3 regions of the Streptomyces sp. NPDC027672 genome follow, and region 1 is predicted to be linked to each of the others. Evidence: riboswitches for the same ligand, from Rfam matches in the RefSeq annotation. Region 1 holds a riboswitch; each other region holds the start of a gene.
The links. A riboswitch is a leader RNA that binds a small molecule or an ion and turns the genes downstream of it on or off. The one in region 1 is predicted to bind S-adenosylmethionine.
Positions count from the first base shown of each region.

Region 2: linked by a shared signal. The riboswitch ahead of thrC (threonine synthase) and the one ahead of ACZ4SV_RS07160 (amino acid ABC transporter permease) in region 1 are both predicted to bind S-adenosylmethionine.
Region 3: linked by a shared signal. The riboswitch ahead of ACZ4SV_RS18945 (aminotransferase class V-fold PLP-dependent enzyme) and the one ahead of ACZ4SV_RS07160 (amino acid ABC transporter permease) in region 1 are both predicted to bind S-adenosylmethionine.

Region 1 is NZ_JBVHSO010000002.1:639,916-646,005, forward strand. Features, by position in the region: gene ACZ4SV_RS07145 (putative leader peptide) at 152-274, opposite strand; gene ACZ4SV_RS07150 (transporter substrate-binding domain-containing protein) at 393-1,412, opposite strand; gene ACZ4SV_RS07155 (amino acid ABC transporter ATP-binding protein) at 1,501-2,301, opposite strand; gene ACZ4SV_RS07160 (amino acid ABC transporter permease) at 2,298-3,278, opposite strand; SAM riboswitch class IV at 3,627-3,737, opposite strand; gene ACZ4SV_RS07165 (glutathione S-transferase C-terminal domain-containing protein) at 3,815-4,702, opposite strand; gene ACZ4SV_RS07170 (putative leader peptide) at 4,803-4,925, opposite strand; gene ACZ4SV_RS07175 (NAD(P)/FAD-dependent oxidoreductase) at 5,055-6,090, shown strand, end outside.
Region 2 is NZ_JBVHSO010000010.1:213,821-219,910, forward strand. Features, by position in the region: gene groL (chaperonin GroEL) at 1-936, opposite strand, end outside; gene ACZ4SV_RS24680 (cold-shock protein) at 1,339-1,542, opposite strand; gene ACZ4SV_RS24685 (MoaD/ThiS family protein) at 1,975-2,250, opposite strand; gene thrC (threonine synthase) at 2,247-3,530, opposite strand; SAM riboswitch class I at 3,549-3,691, opposite strand; gene ACZ4SV_RS24695 (glucosyl-3-phosphoglycerate synthase) at 3,849-4,793, shown strand; gene ACZ4SV_RS24700 (alpha,alpha-trehalose-phosphate synthase (UDP-forming)) at 4,904-6,090, shown strand, end outside.
Region 3 is NZ_JBVHSO010000007.1:198,379-204,468, reverse strand. Features, by position in the region: gene ACZ4SV_RS18955 (rhomboid family intramembrane serine protease) at 118-861, shown strand; gene ACZ4SV_RS18950 (Lrp/AsnC family transcriptional regulator) at 858-1,139, shown strand; gene ACZ4SV_RS18945 (aminotransferase class V-fold PLP-dependent enzyme) at 1,221-2,582, opposite strand; SAM riboswitch class IV at 2,720-2,836, opposite strand; gene trpD (anthranilate phosphoribosyltransferase) at 2,912-3,976, opposite strand; gene qcrB (cytochrome bc1 complex cytochrome b subunit) at 4,099-5,736, opposite strand; gene qcrA (cytochrome bc1 complex Rieske iron-sulfur subunit) at 5,733-6,090, opposite strand, start outside.

The DNA of each region.
Region 1 (6,090 bases):
GATGTCCGTACGAGTCGGAGCGTCCGGGTGGGTCGGAGCGGCGCGCGGGCGGCCGGGGCCGGGGCGTGCGGCACCGGCGGGGGCGGCACACGGCACCGGCCGGGGCGGGCGCGCGGGAGCAGGGGAAGCCGGGCCTCGGGCCGGGCGGACGTCAGTGGCGACAGAGCGCGGCGGACACGCGCTGGAGATCGATGTGCGGCCGGGAGTGCAGCCGGACGGAGCGGTACGGCCGCGCGGCGCGCGGCGGGCGGGCCTGCCCCGGCAGTCGGGTCACGGCCGTCACCTCCCTCCGTCGGACGCGGCGGGCCGGGCGGGCGCCCGCCGGTCGGATCTCGTCTTGACGTTCAACGCGCGGCCGGCGCCGGATGTTCCCGGGGTGCGCGGCCGGCCGGTCAGGAGTTGTCCAGCGGCAGCCCGGGCGGGTTGACCTCGGCCTTGCCGACGGCCTCGTCGGACAGGTTGTAGGCGGCGAGCCACTTGGCGTACTGGCCGTGGTCGATCAGGTAGTTGAGGGCGTCGGCGAGCGGCTTGGCCAGGCCGCTGCCCTTCTTGGCGGTGGCGGCGATCAGACCCTGGACGGTCTCGCCCGCGCCGGAGAAGGTGCCCGCGCTGCGGGTGGCGTCGGGTGAACTCGCGGTCAGCCGGGCGCGGTAGGCGACGGCGGGGTTGGGGCCGAAGAAGGCGTCGACCTTCCCGCTGCGCAGCGCCAGGTTGATGCTGTTCTGGTCCGGGTAGTACTTGACCGTGAGCGTCTTGCCCTCCTTGGCCAGTCTGGCCTTCCACTCCAGCAGGATCTTCTCCTGGTTGGTGCCGGCGCCCACGGTGACGGTCTTGCCGGCCAGCTTGCGGTAGTCGCCGTCGAAGTTCCAGGTGCTCTTCTTCAGCACCTCGAAGGCCAGGTTGTCCTTGCGGTAGGAGGCGAACTCGTACTTCTTCTTGCGCTCCTCGGTGACGGTGACGTTGGTGAAGGCCGCGTCGACCTTGCCGCTGTCGATGCCGACGAACAGGTTCTCCCAGGTGGAGTTGCGCACCTCGGGCTCCAGTCCGAGCACCGCGGCGACCAGCCGGCCGAGGTCGGGTTCGGCGCCGGTGAGGGTCTTCTGGTCGCTGCCCACGAAGCCCAGCGGGGCCGACCCGGAGGGCAGCGCGCCGACGCCGATGACCAGCTTGCCGCTCTTGCGGACGGAGGCGGGCAGCTCGGCGCTGATGGACTTCACTTCGGAGACCTTCAGCGCGGTCTCCTTCGCGGCTCCGTTGGACAGCCGTCCCACGGTCACCGTGCCGGCGGCACCGGTGGTGGTGGCGGCGTCGCTGTCTCCTCCGCAGGCGGCGAGTCCGCCGGCGAGCAGGGCGGTCGCGGTCGTCGCGGTGAGGCCGCGGATCAGGCTGCGTCGGGAGAACTGGCTGGGCATGGCTGTCCTTGTCGTCGTGAGGTGCGGGAGGCCCGCGGGTGGTCGGTCGGAGGGAGGAGCCGGGGAGGCCGCCGGGGCGGTCGGGCGGTCAGAGGACCTTTGCGAGGAAGTCGCGGGTGCGTTCGTGCCGGGGGTTGTCCAGCACCTCGGCGGGCGGGCCCTGTTCCACGATCCGGCCGGCGTCGATGAAGACGACGCGGTCGGCGACCTCGCGGGCGAAGCCGATCTCGTGGGTGACGATGACGAGGGTGGTGCCGCCGCTCGCGAGGTCCTTGATGACGGCCAGCACCTCGCCGACGAGTTCGGGGTCGAGCGCCGAGGTCGGTTCGTCGAAGAGGATGATCCCGGGCCGCAGCGCGAGGGCGCGGGCGATGGCGACCCGCTGCTGCTGTCCGCCGGACAACTGCCGTGGATAGGCGTCGCACTTGTCGCCGAGGCCGACGCGGACGAGCAGTTCGCGGGCGAGTTCCCGGGCCGCCGGCCTGCTCAGTCCGCCGGTGGCGACGGGCGCGGCGGCGATGTTGTCCAGGACGGTCAGGTGCGGGAAGAGGTTGAAGTTCTGGAAGACGAAGCCGATGCGGCCGCGCTGGGCGAGGATGGCGCGCTCGCCGAGTTCCTTCAGCCGGTTGCCGTGCCGCTTCACGCCGATCAGTTCGCCGCCCACGCTGACGTGCCCGATCTCGGGCTTCTCCAGGTGGTTGATCACCCGGAGCAGGGTCGACTTGCCGGAACCGGAGGGCCCGAGGATCACCGTGACCTCGCCGGGGCGGACGGTCAGGTCGATGCCGTCGAGGACGCGGTGGGCGCCGTACCACTTGTGGACGTCGTGCACTTCGAGCGCGGCGGGCGCGGCGGGCGCGGTCTTCGCCGGGGTGTGTGCGGTGGTCATACGGCGGCCTCCCTGCGCAGCCGGGCCCGCAGGTCCGTCAGCCGGGCGCGGACCTTCTGCAGCGGGGTCGGCGGCAGGGTGCGGGTGGCGCCCCGGGCGTAGTACCGCTCGACGTAGAACTGGACGACGGACACGGCGCTGGTCAGGATCAGGTACCAGACGGTGGCGACCAGCAGCAGCGGCACCACGTCTCCGGGGTAGGTGCTGCCCATCGACTGCACCGTGCCGAACAGGTCGAGCAGGGACACGTAGAACACCAGGGACGTGCCCTTGATCAGGCCGATCAGCTGGTTGACGTAGTTCGGGGTGATGGACCTGAGGGCCTGCGGGAGGACGATTCTGCGGAACCGGTAGCCGCGGGGCAGGCCGAGTGCGGCGGCCGCCTCGTGCTGTCCCTGGTCGACGGAGAGGATGCCGGCGCGGACCACCTCGGCCGCGTACGCCGCCTCGTTGAGGCTGAGGCCGACCACGGCGATCGTCAGGTCGGTGGCCAGCCGGGACTCGTCGAAGGTGACGAAGGCCGGGCCGAACGGCACGCCGAGGCTCAAGGTCTTGTACAGGGCGCTGAAGTTGTACAGGAAGATCAGCACCACGATCAGCGGCACGGAGCGGAACAGCCAGGTGTACGTCCAGCTGACCGCGCGCAGCACCGGGCTTCCGGAGAGCCGGGCGAGGGCGAGCAGGACGCCGCCGAGGAGCCCGAGGACGGCGCTGAGCGCGGCGGCTTCGAGGGTGACGAGGAGTCCGTCGAGGACGGTCGGGCGCAGGAACCAGTAGCGGAAGCGGTCCCACTGGTAGAAGGGGTTCGTGACCAGTCCGTGCAGGATCTGCGCGACGAGCACGAGCACGGCGGCGGTGACGATCCACCGGCCGGGCCGGCGCAGCGGCTGAACTCGCTGCGCCTTCAGTGCTCTTGACGGTGTGTCGGCGGGTATCGGCGCCTCGGCGAGGGAGACGGCGCCTGGAGGTTCACTCATGAGGGGCTCCGGAGTCGGACACCCCGGGCCGCGGCCGGGCGGGCGGGCCACGACGGCACGGGGGCACGAGGCGGCGCACGGGGCTGGCGCGGAACCGGGGGCTGGGCGGACGACGGCACACCGGGCGGCGGGTGCGCGGCGGGGACGCGAGGGCGGGGAGGAGTCCTCAGCCCTGGCGGCGGGCAGAGCCCGGTGCGGTACACAGTGCGCTGTTCACGCGGAGCAGATCGACGGCACGGTCGGCGACGAGCAGGCCGGCGTACGACGGCACGCAGCCCTGAGGGCGGCTTACGGCCGTCCTGGGAGCTGCGTCCATGGCGTCACCTGTCACTGTTCCGGCCCGGCGGGGCCTCGCGCTTACCGAAAACGTCATCCGGTCCGGTCGTCACCTGGGGCACCCCACCGCGGTGCGAGGGTTGCCGGTCAGCGAGCCAGGGCTTGGCGCTGACGCTCATGACCGTTCTGAGGCGTAAGTAAGGCAGTTGACCGTTCGAATGTCAACGCCCGTCCGCCTTGTGGACGGTGGCCGACCGCTGTCACCTGCGGCGGGCCTGCGAAGGCTGTCCGGCGTGGCTCGCCCAGTCCAGGATCTGGACGGCGGCGCCGGCGGCCTCCAGGCCCTGGCAGTGGCCGTGATGGCGGCGGGCGATGCCGTCGAGGTCGAGATGGCGGCCGAAGGCCGGGTGGGCGGTCAGGCGGCGGGCGTAGGCCCACAGCGCGCGGTGGCCGGCGACGCGGTGCACGGCGGAGGCGTCGAGGTGGCAGCGGTGGACGGTGTCGAGCCGCAGCAGGGCGACCCACAGCTCGATGTCGGCGGCGGTGAGCCGGTCGCCGGCCAGGTACTCCTCCCCGTGCAGCCGCCGCTCCAGCCGGCCCAGGGTGTCCAGCAGCACGTCGAGCGCGGCGGCCCGCTCCTCCGGGTGGGCGCCGGCCCGGCCGGCGCGCTGCGCGGCCTCCTCGACGCCCTCGGCGCACATCCGCTCGACCGCGTCGAGCACGGACTCCAGGCCGGCCGGGTAGAGGCGGGCGTCGTCGTCCGGCCGGAACCGGTCCAGGTCGCGCAGGATGTCGGGGGTGTGGGTGCTGACGATGCGCCCGGACCAGTCGTCGCTGAGGACCGGGCCGAGCGCCGGGCCGGTGTAGTGGTGGGCGCTGGCCTCGTACAGCGGGCGCAGCGCCGCGTGGCCGCCGCCGGGACAGTCCGGGACGGCGGGCAGGAAGGTGACCGGACAGCTGGTGTCCAGGCCGAGGAGGGTGTGGCCGACGGCGAGGCGCAGCCCGTCGGGGCAGGCGGTCGACAGGTGGAGCCGGTAGCGGTGCGGCACGGCGTAGTGGCCACTGCGCGCGTCCACGCCGATGCGGCCCCGGAAGAGCGGGGCGGGGCGGAGGGCGGGCTGGACGGCGGCGAGCGGAGTGATGGACATGCGTCTCCCCGGGTGATGGGTGTGCGGACGGGTGCTCCGGCGCGGGCGCGTGCGGCGGCGGTGTGCGGGGCGGACCGGGTCCGGCGGAACGGGGCCCGGATCAGCGGTGGCGGCCGATGGCGCTGCAGACGCGCTGGAGGTCGATATGACGGCGGGAGGTGAGCAGGAGCGCGCGGGGCGGGGTCCGGTCCGTGCGGCCGGTGCCCGTCGCGAGGCGCGTCATGATTCCCTACCTGTTCACTAGGATTCCCTTCCTGGAGTGTCGATCGGGCCGCCTGCGGCGTCAAGGGGGCGTCCGCGCCTGGGAATCGGGGGTCTCCTCAGAGTGAGAAACATGTGACATAGTACTGCCGTGGCGAAGCGACTGACCTGCGATGTCGTGGTCGTCGGAGCCGGGATGGCGGGCGCGGCCTGCGCGCTGTACGCCGCCCGGGCCGGCCTGGAGGTACGGGTGGTGGACCGGGGCGCGGTGGCCGGCGGCACCACCGGAGCGGGCGAGGGCAATGTGCTCGTCTCGGACAAGGCACCGGGCCCGGAGCTGCGGCTGGCCCTGCTGTCCGTCCGGCTGTGGGCCGCTCTGGCCGAGGAGCTGGGCCCGAAGGTCGAGTACGAACCCAAGGGCGGTCTCGTGGTCGCCCGGGCACCGGCCGGCCTGGCCGCGCTGCGGGACTTCGCCGCGGGCCAGCGGGCGGCCGGCGTCACGGCCGTACCGGTGGACGGCGGCCGGCTCGCGGAGCTGGAACCGCGGCTGGCTCCCGGCCTGGCCGGCGGTGTCCACTATCCGCAGGACGCCCAGGTGATGCCCGCGCTCGCCGCCGCCCACCTGCTCCGCGCCTGCGGGGCCCGGCTGCATCCGGGGCACACCGTGACGGGGGTGCTGCGCACGGCCGGCGGCGCGGTGTACGGCGTGCGCACCGACCGGGGCGACCTCCACGCGCCGGCGGTGGTGAACGCGGCCGGCACCTGGGGCGGCGACCTCGCGGCGCTGGCCGGCGTGCGGCTTCCGGTGCTCCCGCGGCGCGGTTTCGTCCTGGTCACCGAGCCGCTGCCGCACGTGATCCGGCACAAGGTGTACGCCGCCGGCTATGTGACGGACGTGGCCGACGGCTCGGCCGGGCTGCGCGCCTCGCCGGTGGTGGAGGGCACCGCCGCCGGACCGGTGCTGATCGGCGCCACCCGGGAGCGGGTGGGCTTCGACCGCACCCTGTCGCTGCGCGCGGTGCGGGCGCTGGCCGCCGGCGCGGTCGGGCTGTTCCCGTTCCTGGAGCGGGTCCGCGCGCTGCGCGCGTACGCGGGCTTCCGGCCGTATCTGCCCGACCACCTGCCGGCGATCGGCCCCGACCCGCGGGTGCCCGGGCTGTTCCACGCCTGCGGGCACGAGGGCGCCG
Region 2 (6,090 bases), on a different contig from region 1:
CAGGGTCGCGTTCTCCAGCTTGAGGCCGACCTCCTCGGAGATGACCTCGCCGCCCGTGAGGATGGCGATGTCGCCGAGCATGGCCTTGCGGCGGTCGCCGAAGCCCGGGGCCTTGACGGCGACGGACTTGAAGGTGCCGCGGATCTTGTTGACGACCAGGGTCGACAGGGCCTCGCCCTCGACGTCCTCGGCGATGATCAGCAGCGGCTTGCCCGACTGCATGACCTTCTCCAGCAGCGGGAGCAGGTCCTTGACCGAGGAGATCTTGGAGTTGGCGATGAGGATGTACGGGTCCTCGAGCACCGCCTCCATGCGCTCCATGTCGGTGGCGAAGTAGGCGGAGATGTAACCCTTGTCGAAGCGCATGCCCTCGGTGAGCTCGAGCTCCAGGCCGAAGGTGTTGCTCTCCTCGACGGTGATGACGCCTTCCTTGCCGACCTTGTCCATGGCCTCGGCGATCAGCTCGCCGATCTGGGTGTCGGCGGCGGAGATGGAGGCCGTGGAGGCGATCTGCTCCTTGGTCTCGACGTCCTTCGCCTGCTCCAGCAGGGCGGCGGAGACGGCCTCGACGGCCTTCTCGATACCGCGCTTCAGGGCCATCGGGTTGGCACCGGCGGCTACGTTGCGCAGGCCCTCCTTGACCAGGGCCTGGGCGAGCACGGTCGCCGTGGTCGTACCGTCGCCGGCGACGTCGTCCGTCTTCTTGGCGACTTCCTTGACCAGCTCGGCGCCGATCTTCTCGTACGGGTCCTCGAGCTCGATCTCCTTGGCGATGGAGACACCATCGTTGGTGATCGTGGGCGCGCCCCACTTCTTCTCGAGGACGACGTTGCGGCCCTTGGGGCCGAGCGTCACCTTCACGGCGTCCGCGAGCTGGTTCATGCCGCGCTCGAGGCCGCGCCGCGCCTCCTCGTCGAACGCGATGATCTTGGCCATGTGAAGTGGTCCCTCCAGGACTGGGGGTGATTCCTTCGGACCGCGCCCGCGCCCGCGACGGACGGCTCGCCGGCCGTGTGGTTCCTTGCCCCACCTGACCCGCGGGCCTCACCGACCCGGTCCTTCGCTGTCACTCTCACCTTCAGAGTGCTAACGCAATGATTAGCACTCGGCATGCCCGAGTGCAAGACGCGCTCGCGAAGCGGGCCCCAAGAGACGGCGGTCGGGTGACGGGCGGAGGCCGGGCGCCGGGAGCGGTACGGGGCGCCGCCGGCCGCCGTGCGGACGCCGGAGACCGGAGGTCGCAACCGGAGGCCGGGCAGGGCGAAGGGCACACCAAGCCCAGGCATGGCGAAGGGCCCGCACCCTCTGCGAGGTGCGGGCCCTTCACGCGAGAAATGTTCAGGCGGTGACGCGAACCATATCGGCCTGCGGACCCTTCTGGCCCTGCGAGATCTCGAACTCGACCCGCTGACCCTCTTCCAGGGTGCGGTAGCCGTCCATCTGGATCGCGCTGTAGTGGACGAATACGTCCGCACCACCGTCGACCGCGATGAAGCCGTACCCCTTCTCCGCGTTGAACCACTTGACGGTGCCCTGAGCCATGCCTAACTCCCCTATTACTGGCCCTTGCACAGATCCACACTTCGCGGACCCGGGTCAGACCTCACCCCCCAACCGGTCTGGGGGCGTGCGCCGGAACGCGTCGACCGCGGCTGAATGTATCTGTCCAACTGCCGTCTGCAACAGGTCAATCGGACGAGAAATCTGGACGCGAGGGGTCCGGAATGTGGCGAGAATTCACCTGACTTCAGGGCAAGTCGGGCCCCATGAAAGCCACAAAAGCCGCAAAGAACCTGCACACTTTGGCTACTTCTTGTCGGGCAGGCGGCATGAATCCAGGGCCCGCGGCGCGACGGCCGCGACCGTGTTCCCCAACTCTACCGCGCTCAATCACACAGAATTGCCCCCTCCGTTTCTCTTACGGAGGGGGCAATCCGATGAACGCTCGGTTACCGCGGTGACCGGGGGCGACGATCAGCCGCCGGCGACCGCCGGGATGATCGAGACGCCGGCGCCGTCGGGGGTCGCCGTGTCCAGGCCCTGCTCGAACCGCACGTCGTCGTCGTTGACGTACACGTTGACGAACCGGCGCAGCTTGCCCTGGTCGTCCAGGACCCGGGCGGCGATCCCGGTGTGGTTCTTCTCCAGGTCGGCGATGACCTCGCCGAGCGTCCCGCCCTCGGCGGCGACCTCGGCCCGGCCGCCGGTGTAGGTGCGCAGGATGGTGGGGATGCGAACGGTCACGCTCATGCGAGGCCAGCCTCTCGGAAGGAGTCCAGGGTCGGGCGGATGGTGGCGGTCAGGCCGGTGCCGGCCACCGCGTCCAGGGTCTTCAGGCCGTCGCCGGTGTTCAGGACGACCGTGGTCTTCGCCGGGTCCAGCACGCCGTCCTCGAGCAGCTTGCGGGCGACGCCGACGGTGACCCCGCCCGCCGTCTCCGCGAAGATCCCCTCGGTGCGGGCGAGCAGCCTGATCGCGTCCACGACCTGCTCGTCCGTCACGTCCTCCACGGCACCGCCGGTGCGGCGCGCGATGTCCAGGACGTACGGCCCGTCGGCCGGGTTGCCGATCGCCAGGGACTTGGCGATGGTGTCCGGCTTCTGCGGGCGGACCACGTCGTGGCCGGCCTTGAAGGCGGTGGACACCGGCGAGCAGCCCGCGGCCTGGGCGCCGAAGATCTTGTACGGCCGGTCCTCGACCAGGCCCAGCCTGATCAGCTCCTGGAGCCCCTTGTCGACCTTCGTCAGCTGGGAGCCGGAGGCGATCGGGATCACGAGCTGGTCGGGCAGCCGCCAGCCGAGCTGCTCGCAGATCTCGTACGCCAGGGTCTTGGAGCCCTCCGCGTAGTACGGCCGCAGGTTGACGTTGACGAAGCCCCAGCCCTCGCCGGCCGGGTCGCCGATCAGCTCGGAACAGAAGCGGTTGACGTCGTCGTAGTTGCCCTCGATGCCGACGAGGTCACCGCCGTAGACCGCGGCCATGACGATCTTGGCCTGCTCCAGGTCGTGCGGGATGAACACACAGGAGCGCAGGCCGGCCCGGGCGGCGGCGGCGCCGACGGCACCGGCCAGGTTGCCGGTGGAGGAGCAGGAGAGCGTGGTGAAGCCGAAGGCGCGGGCGGCCTCCAGGGCCTGGGCGACGACCCGGTCCTTGAAGGAGTGGGTCGGGTTGCCGGAGTCGTCCTTGATGTACAGGCCGCCGGTCACGCCCAGTTCGCGGGCCAGGTTGTCGGCCTTGACCAGCCGGGTCCAGCCCGGGTTGAGGTTGGGCTTGCCGGCCACGTCCGCCGGGACCGGCAGCAGCGGCGCGTACCGCCAGATGCTGGCGGGGCCGGCCTCGATGCGGCGCCGCAGTTCCTCGGTGTCGTAGGCGGAGAAGTCGTAGGCGATCTCCAGCGGGCCGAAGCACTCCTGGCAGGCGAAGACCGGTCCGAGCGGCACCCGGTGGCCGCACTCGCGACAGCTCAGGGCGGCGGCGGGGCCGAGGTCGACGGCGGATTCGCTGGTGGTGGCAACTGTCTGCACAGCCATGTGAGGCGAGGCCCTTTCTCCTCATCTTCCTCACGACGCATCTCGTCGCGAGACGGATTTGGCACCTTCCCTAGCCGGGAGCCTCGCGTGGAAGACGAGTACCGGCTGGAGGGTTGCCGGGGCTTCATCGGGCCGTGTCCCTCTGCCCCTCTGGATGAGCTGTATGCGGTTGTGTGAACGCCCGCCGACCCCGACATGCGATGGTCACCGGCGTTGTTCAAGACTGTAACCGACGGCCAGGACAGTTGAGATAGTCGTCCGAACCGCGAGATGCATCACACGGAGACGTGTGGTCGTGACAGTGAGGAGCCGCCGACCGTGCTGGAAGAAGTCGAGCGCTGGCTGAGCACCCGCTCCTGGTCCGTGGCCGACCGCCCGCTGCACCAGGTGCTGGCCGCCAAGCAGCGCACGGGCCGGACGATCAGCGTCGTCCTGCCCGCCCTCAACGAGGAGGCGACGGTGGGCGACATCGTCACCGTCATCCGGCACGACCTCGTGGAGCGGGTGCCGCTCGTCGACGAGATCGTGGTCGTCGACTCCGGCTCCACCGACCGCACCTTCGAGGTCGCCGCGCGCGCGGGCGCCCGGGTGGTCCACCGCGACGAGATCCTGCCCCGCCTCCCCGCCGTCCCCGGCAAGGGCGAGGTGCTGTGGCGCTCGCTGCTGGTGACCCGCGGGGACATCCTCTGCTTCATCGACGCCGACCTGCGGGACTTCTCCTCCGACTTCGTCTCGGGGATCGTCGGACCGCTGCTCACCGATCCGGACGTGGACCTGGTCAAGGCGATGTACGACCGTCCGCTCGCCGGTGCCGCGGGGCAGGGCGGCCGGGTCACCGAGCTGATGGCCCGGCCGCTGCTGAACATGCACTGGCCGCAGCTTGCCGGGTTCGTGCAGCCGCTGGGCGGCGAGTACGCGGCCCGCCGCTCCCTGCTGGAGCAACTGCCGTTCCCGGTCGGCTACGGCGTGGAGCTGGGCATGCTGGTGGACGCGCTGCACCTGGCCGGCCTGGACGCGCTGGCCCAGGTCGACGTGGGCGTGCGCAAGCACCGCCACCAGGACGGCCAGGCCCTCGGCCGGATGGCCGCCGCGATCTACCGCACCGCACAGCTACGGCTGGCCCGCGGCCATCTCATCCGGCCCGCGCTGACCCAGTTCGAGCGGGGCGAGGACGGTTTCGAGCCGCGCACGTACTCGGTGGACACCGAGGAGCGGCCGCCCATGGCGGAGATCGCCGAGTACGCCGAACGGAAGGTGGCGTGAACGGGCCGTATACGGTCGGCTCCGCAGGTGGATCGCACGTTTGAGGGTTTACGGGCCGGGCTAGGTTGAGGCGTATGGCTCCCACGCACGATCCTGCCGAGAAAGCCCGGGTGCTGGTCGCGTCGAATCGCGGCCCGGTGTCCTACCAGGTACACGAGGACGGCTCACTGCACGCCAGAAGGGGCGGCGGCGGACTGGTCTCGGGGCTGTCCGCCATCGGCTCGGACGCCGGCTCGGTGTGGGTGTGCGCCGCGCTCGGCGACGGCGACCGGGCGGCCGTCCGGCGCGCGGACGGCGGACTGCTGCCGGCCGGGGACACCGGCGGGCAGCGGGTGCGGATGCTCGACATCGACGCGTCCGTGCACGCCGACGCGTACAACGGCATCGCCAACTCGGTCCTCTGGTTCGTCCACCACATGCTGTACCAGACCCCCCTGGAACCGGCGTTCGACGCGGAGTTCCGGCGGCAGTGGGCGGCGTACCGGGAGTACAACCGGGCCTTCGCCGAGGCGCTGGCCGAGGAGGCGGGCGAGGGCGCGGCGGTGCTGATCCAGGACTACCACCTGGCCCTGGCCCCGCGCATGCTCCGCCGGCTCCGGCCGGACCTGCGCATCGGCCACTTCTCGCACACGCCCTGGGCCCCGCCGGACTACTTCCGGCTGCTGCCCGACGACATCGCGGCCGAGCTGCTCGACGGCATCCTGGGCGCGGACCGGGCGGCGTTCCTCACCCGGCGGTGGGCGGACGCCTTCACGGCCTGCTGTCACGCGGTGCTCGGGCCCGACAGCCTGTCCGGCACCCGGATCGGGGTGCACGGGCTGGGCGCGGACGCGGACTTCCTGCGCGAGCGGGCGCACCGCGAGGACGTGGCCGAGCGGATGGCGGCGCTGCGCGAGGAGATCGGCCCCGGCCGCAAGACGGTCGTCCGGGTGGACCGCACCGAGCTGTCCAAGAACATCGTGCGCGGGCTGCTGGCGTACCGGCAGCTCCTCGACGACCACCCCGAGTGGCGGGAGAAGGTCGTCCACGTGGCGTTCGCCTACCCGTCCCGGCAGGACCTCGCCGTGTACCGCGACTACACCGCCGAGGTGCAGCGGCTCGCGGACGAGATCAACGAACGGTACGGCACGCCCGGCTGGACCCCGGTGGTGCTGCACGTGAAGGACGACTTCGCGCGCTCCCTGGCCGCGTACCGGCTGGCCGACGTGGCGCTGGTGAACCCCATCCGGGACGGCATGAACCTGGTCGCCAAGGAGGTCCCGGTCGTCTCGGACCACGGCTGCGCGCTGGTGCTGTC
Region 3 (6,090 bases), on a different contig from region 1:
CGCTGACCGGCGCGTGTGGCTCGTAACCCTACGGCCTGGCGGTCACTCGCCGCCCGTCCGTCCACGGCGGCGAGGCGGTCTGTCGGCATGCGTCCCGTTACGTCATGCTCTGTAGTCATGATCAGTACCTGGAGCACGGCCGCCGGCAGGGCCCTCAGAGCGGTCCGGAGCACGCCGGCGCCGGTGACGTACGGGCTCATCGCGCTGTGCGTCCTGCTCTTCGCGCTCGGCCCGGCCTCCGGGCTGGTGCCCGGGTACGGCTCCGGGGACGCGCTGCCGGCCGTCCAGCGGGCGTACTTCCGGCGCTGGGGCGTGGTCCCGGCCGAGCTGTTCGACGGACCGGCCCGGGGCGCGCTCACCCCGGCCACCGCGCTGTTCGTGCACGGCAGCTGGGTCCATCTGCTCGGCAACATGCTCTTCCTCTTCGTCTTCGGAGCGATGACCGAGGAGAGGATGGGACGGGTGGAGTTCACGCTGTTCTACGCCGGCTGCGGCTACCTCGCCCTCCTCGGCTACGCGGCGGCGAACGCCGCGTCCGGGCAGTCGCTGGTCGGCGCCTCCGGTGCGGTCTCGGCGGTGCTGGGAGCGTTCCTCTACCTGTTCCCCCGGGCGCGCGTGACCAGTCTCCTGCCGTTCCTGTTCTTCCTGCCGCTGCGCTTCCCGGCCTGGGTCGTGCTGCCCTGCTGGGCGGCCCTGCAGTGGCTGGCGGCCGGGCGGGCCTCGGACGGGCCGGGGGTGGCCTACCTCGCCCACCTGGTCGGCTTCGGTCTCGGCTTCGGCTACGCGTGGGTGCGCTACGGCCGTGGGACTAGAGTGAAGGCCGCACCGGCTCCGGTCACCGAGGGAGAGAGACAACCGTGATCACCGCGATCGTTCTGATCAAGACCAGCGTGGACCGGATCCCCGAGATCGCGGAGCGGATCGCCGCGCTGGACAGCGTCAGCGAGGTCTTCTCGGTCACCGGCACCTACGACCTGATCGCCATGGTCCGGGTCCGGCAGCACGAGGACCTCGCCGAGGTCATCCCCGGCCGCATCAGCAAGATCCCCGGTGTGGAGGGCACGGACACGCACGTGGCGTTCCGCACCTACTCCCAGCACGACCTGGAAGCCGCGTTCGCGATCGGCCTGGACAACTAGGGCCCGCCCGGCCGTTCCCGTCGCGCGACAGGAACGGGCGGACAGGCCCCGGGGCGCGGCCTGTCGCGCGGCGGGCCGGCGTCAGACCGCCGGGACGCAGCGGCCCTCCTCCGTGCGGTACTGCCACTTCGCGCCGTCCCGGACCAGTTCCCGCACCGCGGTGACGAAGCGCTCGACGTGCTCGTCCGGGGTGCCCGCGCCGAAGCTGACGCGGATGGCGTTGAGGGACTTCTCGCCCGGGGCCGCCTCCGGGGCGCCGCACTCGCCCTGGGTCTGCGGGTCGCTGCCGAGCAGGGTGCGCACCAGCGGGTGGGCGCAGAACAGGCCGTCGCGGACGCCGATGCCGTACTCGGCGGAGAGCGCGGCGGCGAAGTGGGAGCTGTTCCAGCCCTCGACGACGAAGGAGATGACGCCGACCCGCGGGGCGTCGTCGCCGAACAGGGACAGCACGCGCACCTCGGGGACCTCGGCCAGGCCCGCGCGGACCTTGGCGATCAGGTGCCGCTCGCGGGCGACCAGGGCGTCCCAGCCGGCCTCGGTGAGCGCCTTGCAGGCGGAGGCGATGGCGTAGGCGCCGATGACGTTCGGGGAGCCGGCCTCGTGCCGGGCCGCGGTCTCGTGCCACTCCACGGCCACGCCGCCGTCCTCGCGCCGGGTGACCTTGCGGCTGGCGCCGCCGCCCGCGAGGTACGGCTCGGCCTCCTGGAGCCAGTCGGCGCGGCCGGCGAGGACACCGGAGCCGAAGGGCGCGTACAGCTTGTGCCCGGAGAAGGCGATCCAGTCCACGTCGAGGTCCGCGACGGACACCGGGTGGTGCGGGGCCAGTTGGGCGGCATCCAGGACGATCCGGGCGCCGTGGGCGTGCGCGGCGGCGGCCAGTTCGCGCACCGGCCACAGCTCGCCGGTGACGTTGGAGGCGCCGGTCACGCAGACCAGGGCCGGGCCGTGCGGGTCGCGCTCGGCGAGGGCGCGCTCCAGGGTCTCCACGGCCTGCTGCGGGGTGCGCGGGGCGTCGAGGTAGGTGACGTCCGCGTGCTGCCAGGGCAGCAGGGAGGCGTGGTGCTCGGTCTCGAAGACGAAGACCCGGCAGCCGGCCGGGACCACCCGGGCCAGCAGGTTGAGGGAGTCGGTGGTGGAGCGGGTGAAGACGACCTGGTCACCGGGCCGGCAGCCGAGGAACTCGGCGACCGCCGCACGGGCGTTCTCGAACAGGTCGGTGGAGAGCTGGGAGAGGTAGCCGGCCCCGCGGTGGACGCTGCCGTAGTACGGGGCGTAGGCGGCGACGTCGTCCCAGACGCGCTGGAGGGCCGGGGCGCTGGCCGCGTAGTCGAGGGCCGCGTAGGTGACTTCGCCGCCGGTGACCAGCGGCACGGAGACATCTGCCCCCAGAACGGGCAGAGGGGTGCAAACGGACTGGTCGGCGGCAGCGGTGGAGACAGACATGGCGAACTCCCGTGAAGGAATGCGGAACGCGGCGGGGTGAAGAGAAAAGGGTGTGCGGAGGCGGGGCTCTGCGGCCCTAACGCATTCGCTTGCTCACGGAAGACTCCTCGACGACCAGGATCCCTGGTGGTGCGAGGGATCCGCGCTTGCCGTGGACCTTGCTGTCCACGGCCTGGTCTTCACCCGGGGCACCCCGCCACGGACGGAGGGTTGCCGGACAGTCGGCCGGGGCCTCATGACTGTCACTCATGACCTGGTGCAGAAAAGTACGCGAGATGATCGTCGTCCCGCAACCCCGTGTCCGGATCGCGGGACGACTTCCGGTCACCTCACGCGTTGCTGGCGGCCACCCAGCGCTCCAGCACCCGCCGGGCCGCCCCGGAGTCGATCGACTCCGCGGCCCTCGCCATGCCCGCCCTGAGCTGCTCGGCGAGCGGCGCGTCCGCCGGGTCCAGGGCGACCAGCGCCGCCGCCGCGTTCAGGAGCACGGCGTCCCGTACGGCCCCGTGCTCGCCGTCCAGCAGCCGGCGGGCCACCTGCGCGTTGTACGCCGGGTCGCCGCCGCGCAGGGCCTCCACCGGGACCAGGCGGAGGCCGGCGTCGCGCGGGTCGAAGGACTCCTCGCGGACCTTGCCGTCCCGCACCACCCAGACCCGGGAGGTGGCCGTCGTCGTCAGCTCGTCCAGCCCGTCGTCCCCGCGGAAGACCAGCGAGGAGTTGCCGCGTTCGGCGAGCACGCCCGCGACGATCGGCGCCTCGCGGGCGACGGCCACCCCGACCGCCTGGGCCCGCACCCGCGCCGGGTTGGTCAGCGGGCCGAGCAGGTTGAACACCGTCCGGATGCCCAACTGCCCGCGGGCGGCGCCCACATGGCGCAGCGCCGGGTGGAACTTCACCGCGAAGCAGAAGGTGATGCCGGCCTCGTCGGCGACCTCGGCCACCCGGCGCGGCGACAGGTCGAGGTTGACCCCCAGCTGTCCCAGCACGTCGGAGGAGCCGGACGCCGAGGACGCGGCGCGGTTGCCGTGCTTGACGACCTTCGCGCCGGTACCGGCCACGACGAGCGAGGACATCGTGGAGATGTTCACCGTCTTGGCGCCGTCGCCGCCGGTGCCGACGATGTCGACGGTGCGGCCGGGCACCTCGATCACGTTCGCGTGCTCGTACATGGTGCGGACCAGGCCGGTGATCTCCTGGACCGTCTGGCCCTTGGCCCGCAGCGCCACCGCGAACCCGGCGATCTGGGCGTCGGTCGCCTCCCCGCGCATGATCCGGTCCATCGCCCACGCGGTGTCGTCCGCGGACAGGTCCCGGCCGTCCAGCAGGCCGTTCAGCAGGGCGGGCCAGGAGCGGCCCGCCGCGGTGTCGCCTCCAGCGGGGGTCACAGCGCTCATCAGCCGCTCCTCGTACAGATTCCTGCTCCGTCGCCCCCCACCCTATCCAGCCCGGCGGCATGGCGAAGGGCCCCGTCCGGCTCGCGGACGGGGCCCTTCGGCGTGGCGTGGCGACGCGGGGATCAGTGGTGGCCGTGGCCGCTCGTGATCTCCTTGTACTCCTCGGCGGACGGCTTCGGGATCTGGTTGTCCTCGCCGAAGTAGGCGTTGGACAGCTTCACCCGCAGCTTGTGCGAGGCCGGCACCTTGCGCTCGACGCCGTTCTCGTCGACCGTCGGGCCGATCTCGGCCGGCGTGTACTGCTCGTGCGCGGTGAGCGTGTGCAGCTGCTCCTGGCTGAGCGGCTCGTGCACCTCGATGAACTCACCGTGCGGCAGCCGCTTGATGATGCCGGTCTCGCGGCCGTGCAGCACCTTGTCGCGGTCGCGGCGCTGGAGGCCGAGGCAGATCCGCTTGGTGACGATGAACGCGATGACCGGGGCCACGAAGTAGGCGATCCGGACGAACCAGGTGACCGCGTTGATCGACAGGTGGAAGTGCGTGGCGAAGATGTCGTTGCCGCCGCCGATCAGCATCACGAAGTACACGGTCAGCCAGGCGACACCGAACGCCGTACGGGTCGGGGCGTTGCGCGGGCGGTCCAGGATGTGGTGCTCGCGCTTGTCGCCGGTGACCCACGACTCGATGAACGGGTAGACCGCGATCGCCATGAGGATCACGCCGAACAGCAGCAGCGGGATGAACACGCCCAGGACCAGCGTGTGGCCCCAGAAGTTGATCTCCCAGCCCGGCATGGCGCGGATCAGACCCTCGGCCATGCCCATGTACCAGTCCGGCTGGGCGCCGGTGGACACCTGGTCCGGACGGTAGGGGCCGATCGCCCAGATCGGGTTGATCTGCGCGATCGCCGCGAGGGCCGCGAGGACACCGAAGACCAGGAAGAAGAAGCCGCCGGCCTTCGCCATGTACACCGGGAGCAGCGGCATGCCGACGACGTTGTTGTTCGACTTGCCGGGACCCGCGAACTGGGTGTGCTTGTGGTAGAAGACCAGGATCAGGTGGGCCACCATCAGGCCCAGCATGATGCCCGGCAGCAGCAGGATGTGGATCGAGTAGAAGCGGGCCACGAAGTCGCCGCCCGGGAACTCGCCGCCGAAGAGGAAGAACGAGATGTACGTGCCGATGATCGGCACGGACAGGATCGCGCCCTCCATGAAGCGGACACCGGTGCCGGAGAGCAGGTCGTCCGGGAGCGAGTAACCGGTGAAACCGGTGAACATGCCCAGGAAGAGCAGCAGGAAGCCGAACAGCCAGTTGATCTCACGCGGCTTGCGGAACGCGCCGGTGAAGAACACGCGCATCATGTGCACGAACATGCCGGCGATGAAGACCACGGCACCCCAGTGGTGGATCTGCCGGACGAGCAGACCACCGCGCACATCGAAGGAGATGTGCAGGGTCGAGTTGAACGCCTCCGACATCAGCTGTCCCTGGAGCGGGACATACGTGCCGTGGTACTGCACCTCGTTCATCGACGGGTGGAAGAACAGCGTCAGATAGACACCCGTCAGGATGATGATGATGAAGCTGTACATGCACACTTCGCCGAGCATGAACGACCAGTGGTCGGGGAAGATCTTGCGCATGTTGGCCTTGGCGAGGGAGTAGATCCCCAGCCGGCCGTCGGCCCAGTCGGCGAACCGCTCGCCGGCCGGCGCCTGCCCGCGAGAGCGGGGCGTCGCGTTGTCTGCAGTACTCATCCGCGCTCCCAGAAAGCAGGACCGACGGGCTCCTCGAAGTCGCCGAGCGCCTGGAGGTAACCCTCACTGTCCACACCGATGCGCAGCTGCGGCAGGGCGTGGCCGGCGGGGCCGAAGATCACTCGGGCACCGTCGGAGAGGTCGAAGGTGGACTGGTGGCACGGGCACAGCACGTGGTGCGTCTGCTGCTCGTACAGGGAGATCGGGCAGCCGACGTGGGTGCAGATCTTCGAGTAGGCGACGATGCCCTGGTGCGACCACTCCAGCTCGCGCTTGTCCTTGATGTTGCCCGGCTGGATGCGGACGATCATCAGGGCGGCCTTGGCGATCTCCGTCTGGAACTCCTCGGAGTGC